Regions from separate parts of the Flavobacterium inviolabile genome, predicted to be linked through region 2. Evidence: riboswitches for the same ligand, from Rfam matches in the RefSeq annotation. Region 2 holds a riboswitch; the other holds the start of a gene.

Region 1 (3,420 bases), 1.5 Mb from region 2:
AACGTATCATGAAAGAAAACGGAATTCACGTGGTAGATTCACCAGCTGAAATCGGTAAAAAAGTAAAAGAAGTATTAGGATAATTTTCTAATCTCATTATACTAAAAAAGCCTTACGAATTTCGTAAGGCTTTTTTTATAGATCTTCCTGATGGTTAAATTCCTGTATTTTAAACACCGGAAGATATTGGTGGTTGTACTGTTTTAAAATACTTTCCGCCTGTTTTAAATGTCTTTCATTGTGGTAGATCACAAACTGGAAGGTATCGCCCAGTTGCAGTCTGATCCATTTGGAAATACTGATCCCGGTTTTACTTTTCATGACATTCACCTGTCTGGCGCTGTCAAGACATTGCAGCAGTTCTTCCTGCTGTGCAATAAAAATATCGAGAATAATTTCGTTTAAAGAAATGCCTAAAGGATCGTAAGCCCGGAATGTTTTCATTTTCTTGGTGCCGGTTTCTTTGATTGTCCGGGCAAAATAACCGCCCAGTAATCCGCTTTTGTATACCGGTTCCGGTTTTTTAAATTTTGTATTGCGGATGGCGTTGTACAGCGCTTTGGTGTAAAAATCACCATAACGGTTTAAATGCTCAATACATTCCAGTATGGTCCAGCTTTTAGTGAACTGCCGCCAATTCAGCGCTTCGGTATCCAGTGTTTTAAAATGATTGGCAATCGCAATATTGTTAAGGGTTACCGCCGTAAGTTCGTCTAGTAATGCGTCTGTTTTCATGATTCAATTGTTTACTGCAAAATTCAGCGATAACAAGGAATTAAAAATTGATTCAGGTCAAGACTTTTTGATTCGTGAAAAAGTTTCGGCCGTCATCCGCAAATAGGAAGCGATGTATTTATCCGGGATTTCCTGGAACAGCTGCGGACTTCTGTTCAGGATGCTTTTATACCGCTCGGCAGGTGAGAAGATCAGTAAATCTTTTTCCCGTTCCATTTGCTGTACAATCAAAAGGCTAAGGATGCTGTTCCATAATTTTAGCCGGCTGGCATCACTTTCGATAAATTCCAGTAAAACTTTTTTGGAAATCACTTTCACAGTGGTCTTTTTTAGTGCCTGAATGTAAAAACCGGTCGGTCTTTCGGTAAAAAAGCTGTCAATTGCCGTAATAAAGGAATCTTTATACCCAAAACGGATGGTGTTCTCTTCGTTACCGTCCAGGGTATAAATACGAAGGCTTCCGCTAATCACAAAGTATACAAAAGTGTTTACGGTGCCTTCACTGGCAAGGTATTCGTTCCGCCGGAATACGATTTCATTTTCCCAAAGTAAATTTTCGTTGAGTAGCGAATTTAATATTTCTATTGCTGTCATTGGTGTGAATATTGCCATAAAATTAATAAAAAAACGAATAATGCGAAATCCTGAGCAGCGTCTTTTAGGGTGAAATGTTGTTATTTTTTTATCAAAAAACGACTTGTTGTGAAAATAAGACAAAAAAAGAATTATATTTGCCACCGTTATCACGAATCTCGCAAAAGAGATAGCAACCTGCAACAACGAGCAAGGTGCTAAAACGATAAGCCAATTCTGTTGGAAAAAATGTTGTTTTCACACACTACTTTCTTGACCAGTTTTGCTTGTCGTCGTGAGCTTAATTAAATTCATAAGCAATCGATGATGAAAAAATCTAAAAAAAAGGGCAATGCTTTAGCTTTGCTGCCACTATTCGTATTTATCTTTACTTTTCTGGGTGCCGGAATCATTCTGAATGATTTTTATGCTTTCCCTTCACCGTTAGCTGTAGTGATTGGGATTATTGCAGCCTTTATCTTTTTTAAAAATACGACAGAAGATAAGATTGATACTTTAATTAAAGGCTGTGGCGACAGTAAAATCATGACCATGTGTCTTATTTACCTGCTGGCGGGCGGTTTTGCCAGTGTGACGCAGGCAATGGGAGCCGTGGAATCGATTGTAAACCTCGGAATCAACAACATTGATATTGAATATTTCCCGTTAGGAATTTTCCTGGTGGCTTCCTTTTTGTCTACCGCTACCGGAACATCTGTAGGAGCGATAGTTGCTTTGGGCCCTATAGCGGTAAGCCTGGCCGATAAAAGCGGTGCTTCCTTACCGTTAATCAGCGGTTCGCTGTTAGGCGGTGCGATGCTGGGGGATAATCTGTCGATTATTTCCGATACCACTATTGCGGCGACGCAATCTTTGGGTTGTGAAATGCGGGATAAATTTAAAGTCAACCTGTTTATTGCTCTGCCGGCTTCCATTATAACGGTAATTATCCTGTTATACCTCGGCTTAACAACCGAAACCAGTGCCGTTGCCATCAACAAAGGGAATTATGAATTTATAGCGATACTGCCGTATTTTTTAGTGATTGGATTGGCGGTGATGGGAGTGAACGTTTTTGCAACCTTACTGATCGGGATACTGACTGCCGGATTTATCGGATTGGTTGGTCATGATTTTTCGGTTTTGGTTTTCGCACAGAAAATATATGAAGGATTTATCAGCATGATCGATATCTTCCTGCTGTCCATGTTAACCGGCGGTTTGGCGGCATTGGTGGCAAAAGCCGGCGGAATCGATTATGTGCTGCACAAAATAAAAGCCAGGATTAAAAGCAAGCGATCCGCACAAATGGGAATCGGTGCTTTGGTGAGCTTTACCAATCTTGCGATTGCGAACAATACGGTGTCGATAGTGATTACCGGGAATATCGCCAGGGAGATTAATGACGAATACCATTTGAGTTCCCGAAAAACAGCAACTGTGATGGATATTTTCTGCTGTATTGTACAAGGCATACTGCCGTATGGTGCGCAGGTATTGCTGCTGCTGAACTATGCGGGCGGGAAACTCCATTTTACCGACCTGATCATGAATACCTGGTATGTGGTATTCCTGTTTCTGTTTACAATGATTGCAATTAATAACCGTCATTGGGACAGGTTAACCAATAAATTCTTTAAAGTTTAAAACAATAGGATAAGGATTAAAACCGAATTGTTATATTTGTCTTTCATTTCAAATAAACAAACTTTAATTTTTAATATGAAATTACTAGAAGGAAAAACCGCAATCATCACAGGAGCGAGTAGAGGAATCGGAAGAGGAATTGCCGAAGTATTTGCAAAACAAGGTGCAAATGTAGCTTTTACTTATAGTTCTTCTGCAGAAGCGGCAAAAGCTTTAGAAAATGAATTAATAGCTTTAGGAGTAAAAGCAAAAGGATACCAGTCGAATGCTGCGGATTTTAACGAAGCACAGCAGTTAGTAGACAATGTAATTGCCGAATTTGGAAACGTTGATATTTTAATTAACAATGCCGGAATTACAAAAGATAACCTTTTAATGCGTATTTCTGAAGAAGATTTCGATACGGTTATTGATGTTAATTTAAAATCGGTTTTCAACATGACAAAAGCGGTTCAGAAGATCATG
Region 2 (3,420 bases):
CACGACGTCCTATTTTAGCATTGCCGAACCGGAAACGATTGAACGTTATATTCAGCCGAATACAAAAATCCTGTATGCCGAATCGCCAACGAATCCTGCTGTAGATATACTGGATCTGGAATATTTGGGAGCGCTTGCGAAAAAGCACAACCTGATCCTGATTATCGACAACTGTTTTGCAACACCCTATATCCAGAACCCGATACAATTTGGTGCCGATCTGGTGATCCATTCGGCAACAAAACTAATAGACGGTCAGGGAAGGGTACTGGGCGGTATCACGGTAGGAAAAGAAGATCTGATCCGTGAGATCTATCTGTTCTCCCGGAATACCGGTCCGTCTTTATCGCCGTTCAATGCCTGGGTATTGTCTAAAAGCCTGGAAACTTTGGCGGTAAGAGTCGAGAAGCACTGTGAAAATGCAGAAAAAGTAGCGGCATTTTTAGAAGAACACCCGAATGTAAAAACGGTGAAGTACCCGTTTTTAAAATCCCACCCGCAATATGAGATCGCTAAAAAGCAAATGCGATTGGGCGGAAATATTGTCGCTTTTGAAATCAAAGGCGGTATTGACGCCGGAAGACAATTTCTGGATAAGATACAATTGTGTTCCCTGTCGGCTAACCTGGGAGATACCCGGACGATAGTAACACATCCGGCATCGACAACACACAGTAAACTGACGGAAGAAGAACGACTCGCAGTGAGCATTACCGATGGACTGGTACGCGTATCGGTAGGACTGGAAACGATAACCGATATTATTAACGATTTAAAACAGGCGCTATCCTGATAAGCAATAACTTATAAGATAGATTTGGTTGGTATAAAACAATTGCTTTACTTTGCACTGTTCTTATACACACTGAAATGTTATCACGAAAGGCGGAGGGATTAGACCCATTGAAGCCTTAGCAACCCTTTATCTATAAAGAAGGTGCTACATTCTACCTTATAAACGGAACCTGTTTCGGTTTAAGGATAGATAACAAAGAATACTTTTCTGGTATTCTCCTCCAATTTTCTGATGACATTTTTTTATTCCGGACCCGGTTCGGAAGCTGCTAAAGACAATATAAAACTGTCCCGGTTTTCGTATATCCATACGTCAACTGCGTTGTAAACAGTATTGTGCTTTGGCAAAGTTTGTGAACAAAATAAAAAACAAACCAATGTCAAAAATTAAAGAAGCCATACAAAACAGGATACTCATTCTCGACGGAGCAATGGGAACCATGTTGCAGCGCTATAACTTCTCTGAAGAAGATTTCAGAGGCGAACGTTTTAAAGATTTTCCACATCCTTTAAAAGGAAATAACGACTTGCTGTCGCTCACTCAGCCGCAGGCAATCCGTGAAATTCATGCCAAATACTTTGAAGCCGGAGCCGATATTGTGGAAACCAATACTTTTTCCGGCACTACTATCGGTATGGCCGATTATCATCTGGAAGACCTGGTGTACGAACTCAACTACGAATCGGCTAAAATAGCCCGTGAAGTCGCTGATGAGTTTACGTCCTTAAACCCTGAAAAACCAAGATTTGTTGCCGGTTCCATCGGGCCGACCAACCGTACGGCAAGCATGTCGCCGGATGTAAACGACCCCGGATTTAGGGCGGTTACTTTCGACGATTTGAGAATTGCCTATAAACAGCAGGTAGAAGCGTTGATCGATGGCGGAAGCGATATCCTTTTGGTCGAAACCATCTTCGATACGCTCAATGCCAAAGCGGCCTTATTTGCAATAGATGAGGTAAAGGAAGAACGCAATCTGGATATTCCTGTCATGGTGAGCGGAACAATTACCGATGCTTCCGGAAGAACATTATCCGGACAAACCGTAGAAGCCTTTTTGATCTCCATCTCTCATATCCCCTTGTTAAGCGTAGGCTTTAACTGCGCCTTGGGAGCCGATCAGCTAAAACCCTACTTAAAGCGATTGGCACACAACACGTCCTTTAATGTATCGGCACATCCGAATGCCGGATTGCCGAATGCTTTTGGACAATATGACCAGACGCCGGAAGAGATGCAGTTGCTGATCAAAGAATACTTAGACGACAACCTGATCAACATCATCGGAGGATGCTGCGGAACAACGCCGGAGCACATCAAACTAATTGCTGAAGTGGCAAAAGAATACAAACCAAGAATTTTAGAAGTAAACGCATAATGGCAGAAGCAGACTGTAAAAAATATTTAAAATTATCAGGACTCGAACCGTTGTTAATCACACCGGAAAGTATTTTCGTGAATGTCGGGGAACGTACCAATGTTACCGGCTCGCGAAAATTTTTGCGTTTGATAAAAGAAGAGAAATATGAAGAAGCATTAGATATTGCCCGGATGCAGGTAGAAGGAGGGGCACAGATTATTGATATTAATATGGATGAAGGAATGCTGGATGGTGTTTATGCCATGACAAAATTCCTGAATCTGATTGCCTCCGAACCGGATATTTCAAGGGTTCCGGTAATGATTGACAGTTCCAAATGGGAAATCATTGAAGCCGGATTAAAAGTAGCCCAGGGAAAATGTGTGGTAAACTCCATCAGCTTAAAAGAAGGGGAAGAACTGTTTATTCATCATGCCAAACTCGTAAAACGATATGGTGCAGCGGTAATTGTCATGGCCTTCGATGAGGTCGGACAAGCCGATACTTACGAACGCCGTCTCGAAATCTGTAAACGTTCGTATGACGTTTTAGTAGATAAAGTAGGATTCCCGCCCGAAGATATTATTTTCGATCCCAATATTTTCCCGGTAGCAACCGGAATGGAAGAACACCGCCGTAATGCGATCGATTTCTTTCTGGCAACAAAATGGATCCGGGAAAACTTGCCGTATACCAATGTGAGCGGCGGGGTGAGCAATGTTTCCTTTTCTTTCAGAGGAAACGACAGGGTACGGGAAGCGATGCACTCAGCCTTTTTATACCATGCCATTCAGCACGGTATGTCGATGGGTATTGTCAATCCGGAAATGCTGGAAGTATATGATGAGATCCCGAAAGACTTACTGGAACATGTAGAAGATGTATTGTTAGACCGCCGGGACGATGCCACCGAACGCTTGCTGGCATTTGCCGAAAATGTAAAAGGCGATGTAAAAACAACCGAAAAACAGGCTCAGGAATGGCGAACCGGTTCGGTACAGGATAAACTCACGTATGCTTTGGTAAAAGGAATCGATGAGTTTATAGAAACAGATGTGGAAGAAGCAAGACTACAGGCAGCGAAACCTATTGAAGTAATTGAGATCAACCTGATGAACGGTATGAATGTCGTGGGCGATTTATTCGGCAGCGGAAAAATGTTCTTGCCACAGGTTGTAAAATCGGCACGGGTTATGAAAAAAGCGGTTGCCTATCTGTTACCTTTTATTGAAGCGGAAAAAGGAGGGGCTTCCCGTTCTGCCGG

Evidence for each region. Region 2 has a riboswitch for S-adenosylmethionine ahead of HW120_RS06175 (homocysteine S-methyltransferase family protein). Riboswitches for the same ligand answer to the same signal wherever they lie in the genome.
Region 1: another riboswitch for S-adenosylmethionine. It lies ahead of HW120_RS13150 (Na+/H+ antiporter NhaC family protein); the one in region 2 lies ahead of HW120_RS06175 (homocysteine S-methyltransferase family protein).

The regions. Positions count from the first base shown of each region.
Region 1 covers NZ_CP058278.1:2,931,561-2,934,980, reverse strand. Annotated here, with positions in the region: gene sucD (succinate--CoA ligase subunit alpha) at 1-83, shown strand, start outside; gene HW120_RS13160 (DinB family protein) at 136-735, opposite strand; gene HW120_RS13155 (Crp/Fnr family transcriptional regulator) at 793-1,329, opposite strand; SAM-I-IV-variant riboswitch at 1,471-1,568, shown strand; gene HW120_RS13150 (Na+/H+ antiporter NhaC family protein) at 1,633-2,955, shown strand; gene fabG (3-oxoacyl-[acyl-carrier-protein] reductase) at 3,031-3,420, shown strand, end outside.
Region 2 covers NZ_CP058278.1:1,416,287-1,419,706, forward strand. Annotated here, with positions in the region: gene HW120_RS06170 (trans-sulfuration enzyme family protein) at 1-793, shown strand, start outside; SAM riboswitch class I at 871-992, shown strand; gene HW120_RS06175 (homocysteine S-methyltransferase family protein) at 1,173-2,174, shown strand; gene metH (methionine synthase) at 2,174-3,420, shown strand, end outside.